DNA from 3 places in the Acidovorax sp. GW821-FHT09A11 genome. Region 1 is predicted to be linked to each of the others. Evidence: predicted binding sites of a transcription regulator. Region 1 holds the regulator's gene; each other region holds the start of a gene.
The links. The regulator FNR, encoded in region 1, switches genes on or off when oxygen is low (the NO sensors DNR and NnrR bind a similar motif). The targets are predictions, from matches to a motif close to TTGATNNNNATCAA.
Positions count from the first base shown of each region.

Region 1 (4,658 bases):
GAGGCCGCACGCGCTCCCACACGCCACGGCCCGCCTGCTCCACCCAGAGCGGCTGCCGCGCCTGGACCATCAGCATCAGCCCCCACGCCATCACCGCGACGTGCATCAAGGTCCACGCCGGGCGCAGTGCCATGGTCTGCTGAGTGAGCCACGCCAGGCTGTCCATGGCCAGGGCGGCCAGCCCGCCCGCCAGCGCATATCCCGTCAGGCGGCCCGCATGAAAGGCCACGGCCCGCCGGGCCACGCCACCGCGCGGTGCCCACCGCACCGCCTGCACCTTCGGGGGAGCCCCCTCCGCCGGCGCCCCGGCGCCCGGGGCGGATGCGCAGCCCGCGCTCCCCTGCCCCACCACGGCGCCACAAGGTGCCGAGCACATGGCCAGGCAATGGGACCCGCCAACGAGCCCCATCAACAAGGCAGTCGAGGCAACCGTTGCAAGCATGGGATTCAGATGATGCGTGAAAAACGCGCTCGGTTGCGGTCTGCCTGCAGATATCGGTCGAAAACCATGGCGATGCCGCGCACGAAGAACCAGCCCATGGCCGTGACCTCGACACCGTCGGGCCTCACCTTGACCAGCCCCTGCTCGGCCATGGTGTCGAGTTGCGCCAGTTCGGCGGAGAAATAGTGCCGAAAATCGAGGAGCCAGGCCTGTTCCATGGGCTCGAACAGCAGTTCTCCCTGGCACATCAAGGACATGATGACGGCGCGGCGCACGAGGTCGTCCCGCGTCAGGGCCAGGCCACGCACCACAGGCAGACGCCCCTGGTTCAGCAGGTCGTAGTACTCATCCAGGGTCTTGGCGTTCTGGCTGTAGGTGGCGCCGACCCTGCCAATGGCCGACACGCCCAGGCCGATCAGGTCGCAGTCGGGCTGGGTGCTGTAGCCCTGGAAGTTACGGTGCAGGCGGCCCTGCCGCTTGGCGACGGCCAGCGAGTCCTCCGGCAGCGCGAAGTGGTCCATCCCCACATACACATAGCCGGCGCCCATGAACGCGTCGAGCGAACGGGAGAGCATCGACACCTTGCCGGAGGCTGCGGGCAGTTCGGCGGAGAGGATGCGGCGCTGGGGCTTGAACCGCTCCGGCAGGTGGGCATAGGCATACAGCGCAATGCGATCAGGCCGCAACTGAACCACCTGCGCCAGCGTGCGGTCGAACGACTCCGGCGTCTGGCGCGGCAACCCGTAGATCAGGTCCACATTGATCGATTCGAAGCCGAGCGAGCGCGCGGATTCCACCAGCGAAAACACCTGTTCGGCGGGCTGGATGCGGTGCACCGCCTTCTGGACCTCGGGGTCAAAATCCTGCACGCCAAAACTCAGCCGGTTGAATCCAAGCTCCGCGAGCACGGCAAGCCGGTCGGCATTGACGGTACGGGGGTCCACCTCGATAGAGTACTCCCCGCCCGGCGCCAGGGTGAAGCTGCGCTGGAGCATCGCCATGAGTTCCCGCAAGCCATCGTCCGACAGGAAGGTGGGGGTGCCGCCGCCCAGGTGCAGCTGGCTCACCACCTGGCCCGTGCCGCAGTGCGCCGTGTGCAGATCGATCTCGCGGCTGAGATAGCGCAGATAGACTTCAGCCCGGTCGTGGTGCTTGGTGATGATCTTGTTGCAGGCGCAGTAGTAGCACAGCGACTCGCAAAAGGGGATGTGCACATACAGGGACAAGGGCAGCGCCTTGGTCAGGGTGCCCATGCGGCGCTGCTCGAGGGCGAGGGCGTAGTCCTCCTGGCCGAAGGCTTCCACAAACCGGTCGGCCGTCGGATAGGAGGTATAGCGGGGGCCTGGTACGTCAAAACGGCGCAGCAGGTCAGGCGAAACAGCGGTCATGGGGCGAATCCTTGCGTACACCTTGACTGTGCCGTAAGCTGCCCCCCATGTCCTTGACATGAATCAAGTGATGGAGTGGCCGGAACAGCGACAATTTGATGCATGTCAGTCGCCTGCCCGCCCTCCAAGAGACTCCCTCTTCGGCCATCGGGCGGTATGCTCGAAACCTAACTCCGCCCTGTGCCTATGAACCCGCTCACCATCAAAGTCGCCTGTTCCAATTGCAACCTGCGCGAGCTGTGCATGCCGGTGGGCCTGAGCGAAGAGCAACTGCACCGCATCGACGAGGTCGTTGCAGTTCGCCGCAAGGTGAAGCGCGGCGGCACGCTGTTTCGCAATGGTGAGTCGTTCACCTCGCTTTATGCCATCCGCACCGGCTTTTTCAAGACCTGCGTGGCCACCGAGGACGGGCGCGACCAGGTCACGGGGTTCCAGATGGCGGGCGAGATCATCGGCCTGGACGGCATCGTGAATGACCACCACACCTGCGATGCGGTGGCCCTGGAAGACGCCGAGGTCTGCGTCATGCCGTTTGACCGCATCGAGGAACTGTCCCGCGAGGTCACCGCGCTGCAGCACCACGTGCACAAGATCATGAGCCGCGAGATCGTGCGCGAACACGGCGTGATGCTGCTGCTGGGCAGCATGCGTGCCGAGGAGCGCCTGGCAGCGTTCCTGCTCAATCTGGTGCAGCGCCTGCACGCCCGCGGATTCTCGCAGTCCGAGCTGGTGCTGCGCATGACGCGCGAGGAGATCGGCAGCTACCTGGGCCTCAAGCTCGAGACCGTGAGCCGCACCTTCTCCAAGTTTGTGGAAGAAGGCATTGTCGAAGTCAAGCAGCGCCATGTCCGCATCCTCGAGACCGACGCGCTCAAGCGCATCGTGAACAACCAGTCCGCCTGCCACTGAGCAAGGCGAGCCAGGTCCGCCCGTCCCGGCAACGCCTTGCCACCGGAGCCCGGCCGGTGCGCTGTTCAAGGGCAGGATGATGTCTTTCGGCAATCATCAGGGCGCTCGCCTTCGGGCACGGGGCAGCGGTTGAGTTCAAAGGGCGACATTGCCAGCAGCGTGGTCAACGCGCTGGAGGCCATGGTGATGGCCCAGAACGCAAAGAACGCGAGCGTGTAGACGCCCTGGCGCGACAGGGCCAGCGGCTGCCCGAACCAATGCAGGTCCTGCGGGTCCACCATCGCAAAAACCAGCATCTCCATCGCGCCCGCCATCAGAAAGGCGGGCCATGCAATCCACATCAGGCGTTGCGTCCACATCGGGGTTGTCTCCTGGTAAGGCCGCGCAGACCCGCTGCTCGGCCAGGGGTTTCAGCGTGGCTGGTCCTGAACCGGTGTCGCCGCGTGGTTGCGGCCCTTCATGGCCGGGGCCAGGCTCTTCTCCGGAGCCTCCAGCGTCTTGTTGATTTCGATGCCCTGGCGGTAGTAGTCCTCGGCGACCACGGGGTCTGGCCGCGAAATCGCCAGCCACAGCGTGACAAAGCCCGCCACGATGACGATGGCAGGGCCGGCGATGATCAGCCAGACGTGGCCGAATTTCCACCAGGGCGCAGCGGTGGCGGGGGCGGAGCCGATGGCTGGATTGGATGGCATGGGTGCTTGCTCCTCAAAAATCTTCTCGGTCATACAACGTCCCCGGGGCCGTGCACCGGGGTGCACGTCGCCTCATCGGGGCACCAGGAATACGGACTTCTCGGTCACATGGGCCGCAGCGCCCACCGCCTGCACATCGAACTGCACGGCATGGGAGCCCGGGGGCGCGGAGCCATACGGTATCTGCAGGCGCACGGCCACCCACCGGGACTCCGCGGGGCCAATGTCCACCTCGGCTTCAGAGGCCACCTCCAGCCCGTCCAGGCCGCGGGCGCCGATGCGGTAGCGCTGGGGGCCTTCGGTGGCGTTCATGATCTGCAGGCGGTAGATATTCTCCAGCTTGCCGCCCGCCACGATGCGCGACAGGGCCGCGCGGTCGCGCACCACATCCACCTTGAGCGGCGTGCGGGTGACCAGGCTGGCCATCATGCCCACGCACAGTGCCACCAGCACGGCGGTGTAGATCAGCACGCGAGGCCGCAGGACGCGCCGCAGGATCTGCGACTGGCTCCAGCGCTGCGCCACGCCGTTCTGCGTGGAAAAGCGGATCAGCCCCCGGGGGTAGTGCATCTTGTCCATCACCGTGTTGCACGCATCCACGCACAGTCCGCAGCCAATGCACTCGTACTGCAGGCCCTTGCGGATATCGATGCCCACGGGACACACCTGCACGCACAGGGTGCAGTCAATGCAGTCACCCAGGCCCTTGGCCTTGTGGTCGATCGTCTTGTTGCGCGGGCCGCGCGGCTCGCCGCGTTCCACGTCATAGCTCACGATCAGGGTGTCCCGGTCGAACATCGCGCTCTGAAAGCGCGCGTAGGGGCACATGTACTTGCACACCTGCTCGCGCATGTAGCCCGCATTGCCATACGTGGCAAAGCCGTAGAACAGCACCCAGAATATCTGCCAGTTGCCCTGCAGCGCCAGCAGTTCCGCGCCGAGCTCGCGGATGGGCACGAAATAGCCCACGAACGTGAACCCCGTCCACAGCGCCACGGTGATCCATACCACCTGTTTGAGAAACTTCTTGCGGATCTTCTCGAAGGTCCAGGGCCCGTTGTCCAGCCGCAGCCGGGCACTGCGATCGCCTTCGATCTTGTGCTCGATCCACATGAACATTTCGGTGTAGACCGTCTGGGGACAGGCGAAACCGCACCACAGCCGCCCCGCCACGGCCGTGAACAGGAAAAGCGACAGCGCCGAGATGATGAGCAGGCCCGTGAGATA
Region 1 covers NZ_JBWKPS010000002.1:383,179-387,836, forward strand. The annotation lists gene AC07PV_RS05810 (sulfite exporter TauE/SafE family protein) at 1-442, opposite strand, end outside; gene hemN (oxygen-independent coproporphyrinogen III oxidase) at 448-1,830, opposite strand; gene fnr (fumarate/nitrate reduction transcriptional regulator Fnr) at 2,017-2,739, shown strand; gene AC07PV_RS05825 (hypothetical protein) at 2,805-3,098, opposite strand; gene AC07PV_RS05830 (FixH family protein) at 3,150-3,431, opposite strand; gene ccoG (cytochrome c oxidase accessory protein CcoG) at 3,504-4,658, opposite strand, start outside.

Region 2 (4,658 bases), on a different contig from region 1:
GGCGGGGGCTGCAGCGGCGGCGGCCCACAGGGCGATGCGTGGGGCGGTTGCGGGGTGACGGGAGGGATGGTTTTTTTGCATGAAATTGCCTTGTAGCGCTTGTTTTAAAAGGGTGAGTAGCTATTGTTTTGGGAGTGATGCGCGAGCCCTGCGACGGGACCCGGGCCGCCGTCGGTCAAGGCCAAGCCCACGCTGCGCCGGTTGGTTGGCCGCGAAAAGGGCGGCGGCGATGCCGCGGACAAGGAACATGGTGGCGCGCACGGAGAAGAAGCGGAGGAGGGCTGCCGCGCATGCTAGGCAGCATTCACGGCGCGGCTTGACTGTGCGTTTCAGGGCGCTTGACTGCCCGTGCCGCCGAGGGATCGGCAAAAGCGGGTGCTACACCCTCAAGCCGCGCAGCCAGTCCGCGTATTCGGCGGTGGTCTGCCCGCTGGCGCCGTCCGGGCCCTTGCGGGGCGCTTGCCAGCCGCGCCCCATGGCACGCACGTCGCTGGGCGTGAGGCCAAAGGTCGTGCGAAAGGCGCGGCTGAAATGCGCCTCGCTGGTGAACCCGGCGCGCGTGGCGATCTCGCCCACCCGCAGCCGGCGGTTGGCCGGGTTGGCCAGCGCGTGGAACGCCCGGGCCAGGCGCTGCTGCTGCACGTAGTGCGCCACGCCGCCCAGCGGCTCGAACAGCCGGTACAGCATGCTGCGCGAGACGCCGAACGTGCGGCTCAGCAGCTCGGGGCTGAGCGGGGCCCCCAGGTGCTGCGCGATGTATTGCTGGATGCGTCCGAGGGTGACACCCTGGATCTGTGGCTCCGCCTGGGCGAGGGTGTCGCGGCCCGGGCGCAGGCAGGCCGCCAGCATCTGCGTGGTGGCCTGCACCACGGCGGGCGCCTCGGGGAGGGTGACGGTGGGCAGCCGCCGATGCAGCGACTGCAGGTAGTCGCTGAGCAGCCCGCCCAGCGCCGTGTGGCCGCGCAGCACCGTGCCGTGCAGGTCGGCCGAGGGGCTGCAAAAGGCCTCGTCGGCGATCTCGCGGGGCACGACGATGGACAGGACGTGCGAGGGGCTGGCGTAGGTGCGCTGCGTGCGGCCGAGGTCGAACACGGTGATGTCGCCCGCGCGCACCTGCATGTCCACGCCGTCGTCGTGCTGGCCCACGAACCCGCCGCTGCGGTACCACTGCACCAGGTAGTGGTTGACCCCGTCGCGCGCCACGCGCGGCGTACCGCGCGAGAACTGCTGCCGGCCAAAGCGCAGGTCGCCCACCAGCAGGGCGCCCAGGTGGCTGGCGGTGACCGATGCACTGAAGCTCTCCAGCGGATCGCGGTCCAGCGGCGCGACATCGAAGACCACCGAAATGCTGCTGCGCCAGGCCTCGAAGCGCTCTTCGCCGGAACCCTGGTCGGTGGTGAAAACTGTCGATGGCAGGGCGTGCGGCGTGGACATGGCGGCGCGATTATGGGGGCGGGTGCTGCAGTGCACCAGCGCAGATTGCCCGCCCTCGCGCCCAGGCCCGCGGCACGATTCCTGCTGGAGAAAACGTGAACGACGTAGTTGCATTGCAACTTGGTCATTTATTTTTTTACTGTGATGTATAAAATGGACGCCATGCAAACGCAGCCCCCCAAAGCCTCGTTCAAGGAGCAGATGCACCAGGCGCGCGAGGATGCCATCCTCCAGTCCACCTGTCAGCTCCTGGGCGAAAAGGCCTTCGACGCCATGACCATGGACGATGTGGCCAACGCCGTGGGCATTGCCAAGGCCAGCCTGTACAAGCACTTTTGCAGCAAGGAAGAGCTGTGCAGCGCCGCCATGGTGCAGATCCTGGCGCGGGTGCGGGCCTATCTGGCGGACCTGCCCGCCGAAACGCCACCCCTCGAAAAGCTCCATGCGCTGGTGCGCTGGTCGCTGGAGCGCCTGCTGAGCAATGAAATGCCGCTGCTGCCCAGCCGCAACTCCACGCTGCGCGCGGTGCTCATGGCCAACAAGGACTATCTCAACGGCCTGGTGGCGGTGAGCGACCAGATCGGCGAATGGATCACCCAGGCCCAGGCCGAGGGCGTGATCAACCCCACGCTGCCACCGCTGGTGGTGCTGTACACCTTGTATGCGCGGGCCTGTGACCCGGTGGTGAGCTTCCTCAAGGAAGGCGGCCAGTATTCGGATGCGCAGATCGTGGATCTGGTGGTGCGCACCTGTTTCGACGGGCTGGCTGCGCGGTAGCGGCAGCCCGTTCCGGCGTTTCGTACCTCGCAAGAAAGCCCGGCATGCCGGGCTTTCTTGTCTTGTGGGCGAAAAACCCTGCCGAGGCAGGGCGCGGCCTGCGCCGGGCGGCGGGGCTCAGCGCACGAGCAGCACGGGCACCTTGCTGTGGGCCAGCACCTGCGTGGTGACCGAACCCATGACCAGGGTGGCCAGGGCTCCGTGGCCGTGGGAGCCCATCACCAGCAGGTCGAACTTGCCGCTGTCGGCCACCTTGGCGATGTTCTCGCCCACCGTGCCGACCTTGACGCTGCGCTTGGCCTCCACACCGTGGCGCGCGAGAAACTTGCACACGGGCGCCAGGATTTTCTCGGCTTCTTCGGCGTGGTAGTTCTCCACGACTTCCTTGCCCAGGGCCGCGCGGGCACGCGCGGGCAGCGGGGCCTGCACGGTGAGCACCGTGTACTGGTGGTTGCCCCCCAGCAGTTCTTCGTGGGTGGCCAGGTAAGCCAGCATTTTCTTGGTGTAGGCGCTGCCGTCGACAGCAAGCAGGATGTTCATGGTGTTCTCCGAAAAGGAATGGGTCAGACTAACGTGCGCGGACTTCTGTTGTCTTGACCTGGGTCATGTTTTTTCCTCTGCACTGCGGGGCGGCAGGGCCCCGTGCGCCGATCATAAGGTGATGCAGCACTGCGCCTGGAACGCCGCCTGCTCGCCCTTGCGCGCATAACCCAGCGGATTGGCCACGACACGGCACTGCCACGGCGTGCCGTCCTCGCGCAGGCCCCGTGCCGTGTAGTCGCTCGGGGCATGCAGGTGCCCGTGCAGCCACAGCTGCGCGCGGGGCAGCAGGGCGTCCAGCGCGTTGCAGAAGCCCGCCGTGCCCGGCACCATGCCGTAGCGCGGGTCGGCACTGCGCAGGCTGGGCGCGAAGTGCGTGGCCACGACCGTGGGCCCGTCGAACGGGACCGCGAGCGCGTCGGCCAGCCACTGCTGGCAGACCAGGGCCTGGTCGCGCACGGCCTCGGCGAGGAACGGCTGCGCATGGCGGGTGCCGCCCGTCTTGCGCAGATAGAAATTCGCCGCCCGGAAAGCCTTGTCGCGCAGCTTCAGGCGCCTGGCCAGGTCGGTGGTGCCTTCGTGGTCCGCCAAAGCGTCGAAATCGCTCCAGAGCGTGGTGCCCACGAAGCGGACACCTTGAAGAGTGACCACCTCCCGCTCCAGCCAGGTGATCCCCAGCCGTTCGCAGGTCCTGCGCAGCCGCTGGTGGGCCGCATCGAAATCCTGCGCGTCGTATTCGTGGTTGCCGGGCACGAAGAGCACCGGCGTGGGCCAGCCCGCGTACGGGGCCAGGGGCGAGAACCGGGCGAGGCCGAAGTCATCGTCCTGCAGCAGCGAGCCCTGCTGGTAGGAGCCCACGTCCCCCGCAAGCACCAGCACATCGGCGCCGGGGGCCGGTTCGGGGATGAAATGGGGGTGCGCCTCAAGGTGCAGATCGGACAGCAGCTGGATGTTCATGGAGCGCGCAGTCTACGGGCTCGGGGTGGGAAGGGGCGAAGCGAATGCCCTGGCGGCACCCCGAAATGCGCCAGATCCCGCCGCAAGGCACTGCCGCGGCAGGCCGCGCTGGGGTGGGTGGGCGGGATGCCCGCGCCCGGGCCTCACGGTTCGGGAAAGGTGCGGCGCGCCGAGCGCGCCAGGGCGTGCAGCAGCCAGGTCATCGCCGCCTGCTGCGGGCCGCGGCGGCGCCACAGGGCATCGACGTGCACGGGCGGGACGTCCAGCGGCAGGGCCCGTTGCACCAGCGCGTCGGAGATGCCCGTGACGGGCACGAAGTGGCGCGGCAGCACCGTCAGCAGGTCCGAACCCGACACCACGCGCCCGGCGGTGAAGAACTGGTTGACCGTGATCACTACCTTGCGCTCGCGGCCCAGGGAGGCCAGCGCCTCGTCGATGAAACCGAAGGGGCGGCCGGAAAAGCTCACCAGCATGTGCCGGGCAGCGCAATAGGCGTCCAGGGTGAGCGGCGCGTCCGCCAGCGGGTGGCCCTGGCGCATCACGCACACGTATTCCCCGTCGTAGAGGCGGCGGCTCTCGAACGCGACCGCCCCGCCCGACTGCGCGCGTGCCGTGAGGTCGGCCAGCACGGCCGGAAAGTAGCCTACCGCCATGTCGGCGGCTTCCTCGTCGAGCAGGCGCCGGGGGTCGCGGGTGGTCAGGGGCAGCACCCGGATCGAGATGCCGGGGGCCTCGCGCTCGATGATCTCCACGAGGGCGGGAACCAGCGTGGCCGCCGTGGCATCGGCCATGGCCAGCACAAAGGTGGACTCGGCCGTGGCGGGCTCGAAGCGCCCCGGCGCCAGGGAGTCCTGCAGATGGGCCAGGGCCTCGCGCACGGGGGGCCACAGCGCCAAGGCGCGGGGCGTGGGCTCGACCCCCTGGCCGCTGCGCACCACCAGTTCATCCCC
Region 2 covers NZ_JBWKPS010000003.1:507,961-512,618, reverse strand. The annotation lists gene AC07PV_RS09955 (midcut-by-XrtH protein) at 1-81, opposite strand, end outside; gene AC07PV_RS09950 (helix-turn-helix domain-containing protein) at 379-1,434, opposite strand; gene AC07PV_RS09945 (TetR/AcrR family transcriptional regulator) at 1,588-2,211, shown strand; gene AC07PV_RS09940 (universal stress protein) at 2,329-2,751, opposite strand; gene AC07PV_RS09935 (metallophosphoesterase) at 2,863-3,708, opposite strand; gene AC07PV_RS09930 (LysR family transcriptional regulator) at 3,852-4,658, opposite strand, start outside.
Region 2: a site for FNR is predicted at 2,805-2,818, ahead of AC07PV_RS09940 (universal stress protein). Genes of this name have one in related genera too.

Region 3 (4,658 bases), on a different contig from region 1:
CTTTGCCGCGGCCTAGCTCCGCTGGCGCAGGTGCACGGCCACCCCCGCCACCAGCAGGGCCAGCGCCACCGCGTCCACCCGCACGACCACGGCCAGCGGGGCGCCCAGGCCGCTGCCCCGCTGCAGCCACGCCAGGAGCAGAAAGGACACCACGCTCACCAGCCCCGCCACCAGGGCCAGCCGATGGAGTCCGGGGCGCATGGCGGCATACCCCATGAAGGCGGCCAGCAGCCCGAACAGGACGGCCCGGTGCCGCAGCAGCAGCTCCAGCCCCGCATCCGGCACCGGGGTGCCGTATAGCTGCGCCAGCCTGCCCGCCCCCAGCACCCCCACCACGGGCAGGGCGTGGACCACCGCCACCACCCCCAGAATCACCGCGACCACATGGCGCATGCCAGCCCCTTTGTTGTGAAGCGGTGGTTGTAGGCGCAAGGGGCGCGGCCGTCGATGACCTGGCAGGTCATGGCGGCGCGGCACCAGACTTCACACTGGCCTCACAAACTTCATAGCGCCCTCACACCGGCCCACAACACTGCCTCCACAACATTCACTTGTGGAGGACCTCTTGTTCAAGCACCCCCTGTTCACCAAACTGGCCGCGCTCGCTGCCGTCACCCTGCTGCTGCTCCTTGGCCTGGGCATGATCGACAACGTGGTGCGCGACCGCCAGCGCTACCGCAGCCTCACCGCGCAGAGCGTGGCCGACAGCCTGGCCGGGCCGCAGACGCTGATGGGCCCCATGATCCACAGCGCCTGCGTGGAGACCTGGGACGTGGAAACCGGCAAGGGCGACGAGCGCCGCATGGTGGAGCAGCGCCGCGAGTTCCTGCTCACAGCCATGCCCGAGCAGCTCAAGCTGAGCACGGGCGCGGCGATGGAGGAGCGCGCGCGCGGCCTGCACAAGGTGAACACCTACAACCTCAAGGCCCACGTCACGGCGCAGTGGGGGTCGCTGGCCAGCCTCGAGCCGCAAAGCACCATGAAGAACTCGCGCATGCACTGCGGCGCGCCCATCGCGATGATGGCCGTGGGCGACGCGCGCGGCATCCGCACGGCGCAGCTCACGCTGGCGGACCAGGCCCTGGCCCTCAAGCCCGGCACCTTCCACCCCACCTACAGCCGGGGCCTGCACGCCGTGCTGCCCGAATCGGTGCGCGGCAAGGCCGATGGCCTGACCGCCACGCTGGACCTGGAACTGGTGGGCACCGAGCGCCTGGCCATCGTGCCCCTGGGGGGCAGCACCGAGGTGGTGATGACCAGCAGCTGGCCGCACCCCTCGTTCGCGGGGCGCTTCCTGCCATCGGAGCGGGAGGTCAAGAAGACCGGCTTCTCGGCGCAATGGCGGCTGTCGTCGCTGGCCACCACGGCGCAGGCCGATGTCGCCCACGGCAAGCGCATCTGCCTGGGGGGCGCGGACGACGGCGCCCGCGGCGACGACGCGCCCTCCGGCGCCACGCCGGGCGACTGCGCGGACAGCTTCAGCGTGGCCTTCGTCGACCCGGTGAACCCCTACTCCCTCTCCGACCGCGCCACCAAGTACGGCGTGCTGTTCATCGCACTCACCTTCGTGGCCGTGGGCCTGTTCGAGCTGATGAAAAAACTGCGCGTGCACCCCGTGCAGTACCTGCTGGTGGGCAGCGCGCTGTGCAGCTTCTTCCTGCTGCTCGTGAGCCTGTCGGAGCACCTGCCGTTCGGCGCCTCCTACGCCGTGGCGGCGACCGCCTGCGTGCTGCTGCTGGCCTACTACGCCAGCCACATGCTGGGCAGCCTGGCGCGTGGCATTCCCCTGGGGGCCGGCATCGCGCTGCTGTATGGCCTGCTGTACCTGCTGCTGCAGCTGGAGCAGACGGCGCTGGTCGTCGGTGCCATCGCGCTCTTCCTGGTGCTGGCGGCCGTGATGGTGCTCACGCGCAAGGTGAACTGGTACGGGCTGTCGCAAGGCGGCGCGCCAAGCCGCCCCACCCCGCCCGCCGCCCGCCCCACCGCACCCCGCGCGGAGGCCGCATGAGAACGCACACCGCGCCGACAGCCTGGGCGCAGCACCTGGCAGACCCGGCGGCATGCACCGGCGCACCCGTGCCCACGCTGACCCCGGCGGAAGCCGAGCGCGTCCAGCGCCACCGCGACCAGCTGACGGCGGCCCTGCGGGCGCAGGACCGGGCGGCGCTGCTCAGTGCCAAGCAGCACGTGCTGGAAGCGGCCTACCACCCGTGCGGCGCCCCCGATGCGGCCTGCGGCCCCACCGACTCCCCCGCCTTGCGCAGGGCGCTGCGCGACCTGTCGTGGCGCATGGCGGGCCTGCTGCTACCGCGCAGCCCGCGGCACTGAGTGCCCGGCGCCGGGTTCTTGATGAAAATAGCCGCCATCGCTTGATTGGCAAGCGCTGGCAGCTATCAAAACAGAAGCGCATTGCCCATCCCGGCCATTGCGGCTGGCCGGGCCTGGCGCACCGGCAGGCGGGAGAAAGGTCAGGCCACCGCTTCCTGCGGTGCGCTGGCGGCGGCGGGCGATGGAGCCCCCGCGTCCTCCGAGCAGGTCGCACCGCCGCATCCGTGGATCAGCTCGCCCGGCAGCGCCCCGGGGGCGTGCACCACGCCCGAGACGGGGTCGAATCCCACGCGGCGCAAGTGCAGGGCCAGCGCGGCATCCATGCTCTGCGCATGCTGCGGAAACCACAGGGCCAGTTCGCTGGCCATCACGCGCAGCACCGCGAGGTCGCCCTGCTGCGCACGCGCGGTGCCTTCACGCATCACCTGCAGCACCACCCGGTGCTGCATGCTGTGGCAGTTGCCCGATGCGAAGCGCGTGGAGGCCATCCAGGCGTCCTCCTGCGCGAAATGGTGGTCGGTGTGCTCCACCAGCGCCTGCCAGGCAGCCAGCAGGCGCGCGTCGTCCGCGCCATCGACGGCGGCCAGCAGGTCGACGAACTCACGGTGGGTGTCGTCCATCAGGGCCAGGTCCAGGGCCAGGGCGTCGGACCATTCGAGTTGAGCCATGCAAATCCCCTTGTGCACCAGGTCAAAGACAGGGGAGCGAGGTTAGTTTTTCGCGGCGGCCCGCATATTGATGCAGGTCAGGGTTCCGCCCCAGGGCCGCGGCCATCCCATGAAAAAAGCCCCGCACGGGGCGGGGCTCCTGGGTGGGCGCGGGCCGGGGCCCTGCGCGCTCAGCTCTTGCCGTACATGCGCTTCATGTCATCCACGCACTTGGACTTCAGGTCGCCGGACATCGCGTCGCAGCGCTCCTTGGCGGCCTTGTAGGCGGCATCGTTCTTTTCGGCGTTGGCATCCTTGCGGGCCTCGGCCACCGCCGCGTTCTTCTCGGCGGCGTTGTCCGCGGGCTTGGCCTGGGTCTCGGCCACCTTGGCATCTTCCTTGGCCTTCACGCGGGCTGCCTTCGCATCCTTCTCGCACACGTCCTTGTCATTGCCCTTGAGGTCGTCGCACTTTTCCTTGGCGACGCCGTAGGCCGCATCCGCCCGCGCGTCGGCGACCTTGCGGGTGGCCTTGGGGCTGGGCTTGTGCTGCGCGTCGAGCTCGGCCTTGGCCACGTCCTCGGCGCCCTTGGCCTCCTTCACACAGATGTCCTTGGCGTTGCCTTGCAGGCCATCGCACTTTTGCTTGCTGGCCTTGTAGTCGGCGGAAATGCGTTCCTTGCCAGCCTTGTATTCGGCGTCCGTCAGCGCGAAGGCGGAAGTGGCCAGCAGGCCGGCTGCGACAGAAGCCATCAGGGTGCGGGTGAATTTCATGGGTTTCTCCTCGATCGGTAATGGATAGAAATAGGAAGGGAGGGGCCGGGAAACGAAGGGGCCGTGGCCTCAGTCGTTGAAGCGGAAATCGGGGTGGCGGGCCTGCCAGTCGCTGAGCTGCTTCTCGGCCGCGTCGCGGGCGATGCCCTGGCGTTCCTGCAGCTTGCCCAGGAACTGTTCGCGCTTGCCATCGATGACGTCGAAATCGTCATTCGTGAGCTTGCCCCACTGCTCGATCATTTTTCCCTTGAACTGCTTCCAGTTGCCCTTGACGGTGTCTTCATTCATGGCGTGCATCCTCGAAAAGATTTCGCGTCAGCCATCCACCCGGAATGCGTGGAACAGGTGCGTGATGCGATGGGATTGACTCTAGAAATGATTCGCGGCGGGGACCGTAGGCCATGCCACGCAGCACGCGTCAGCACAGGACTACGGCGGCTGAAGGACAGGGCGCGGCGGCGAGGGCGGCTCCCCTCGCCAGCGGCCAACAAAGTGTTGCAATTTGCCATCACTGCTCCACTGTTACGCGCGGCCCCTTCCCAGCAAGCTGTTTCGTTTGGTAACGCTTGTGTTTCCACGCCGCAACGGCATGTGGTGAAGTCCTGAAATGCGCTGGTTTTGAACGCGCACCTTCACCCCCCACGATCCATGCACACCACCTCCGAGGCGCCTCCCGCAACGCAGACTGCGGGCGAGGCACAAGACAGCCCGCGCCACCCCGCGCCGGCCGCCGTTTCTTCCCAAGACACGAAGAACCCCCTTCCCCTGCTGGCCGGGCTGGCCGCATCCGCGGCGCTGGCGGCCTGCGGCGGTGGCGGAGGTGGCGGGGAAGAGGGCACGACAGCCAGCCCGGGCGCCGGTTCCGCGCTGCCCGGCGCAACCCACACGGCGCCGCTGACGGACGCGGAGG
Region 3 covers NZ_JBWKPS010000003.1:294,755-299,412, forward strand. The annotation lists gene creC (two-component system sensor histidine kinase CreC) at 1-16, shown strand, start outside; gene AC07PV_RS08975 (phosphopantetheine adenylyltransferase) at 13-393, opposite strand; gene creD (cell envelope integrity protein CreD) at 566-2,008, shown strand; gene AC07PV_RS08985 (hypothetical protein) at 2,005-2,328, shown strand; gene AC07PV_RS08990 (hemerythrin domain-containing protein) at 2,469-2,996, opposite strand; gene AC07PV_RS08995 (hypothetical protein) at 3,167-3,748, opposite strand; gene AC07PV_RS09000 (CsbD family protein) at 3,818-4,036, opposite strand; gene AC07PV_RS09005 (DUF1800 domain-containing protein) at 4,397-4,658, shown strand, end outside.
Region 3: a site for FNR is predicted at 3,064-3,077, ahead of AC07PV_RS08990 (hemerythrin domain-containing protein). Genes of this name have one in related genera too.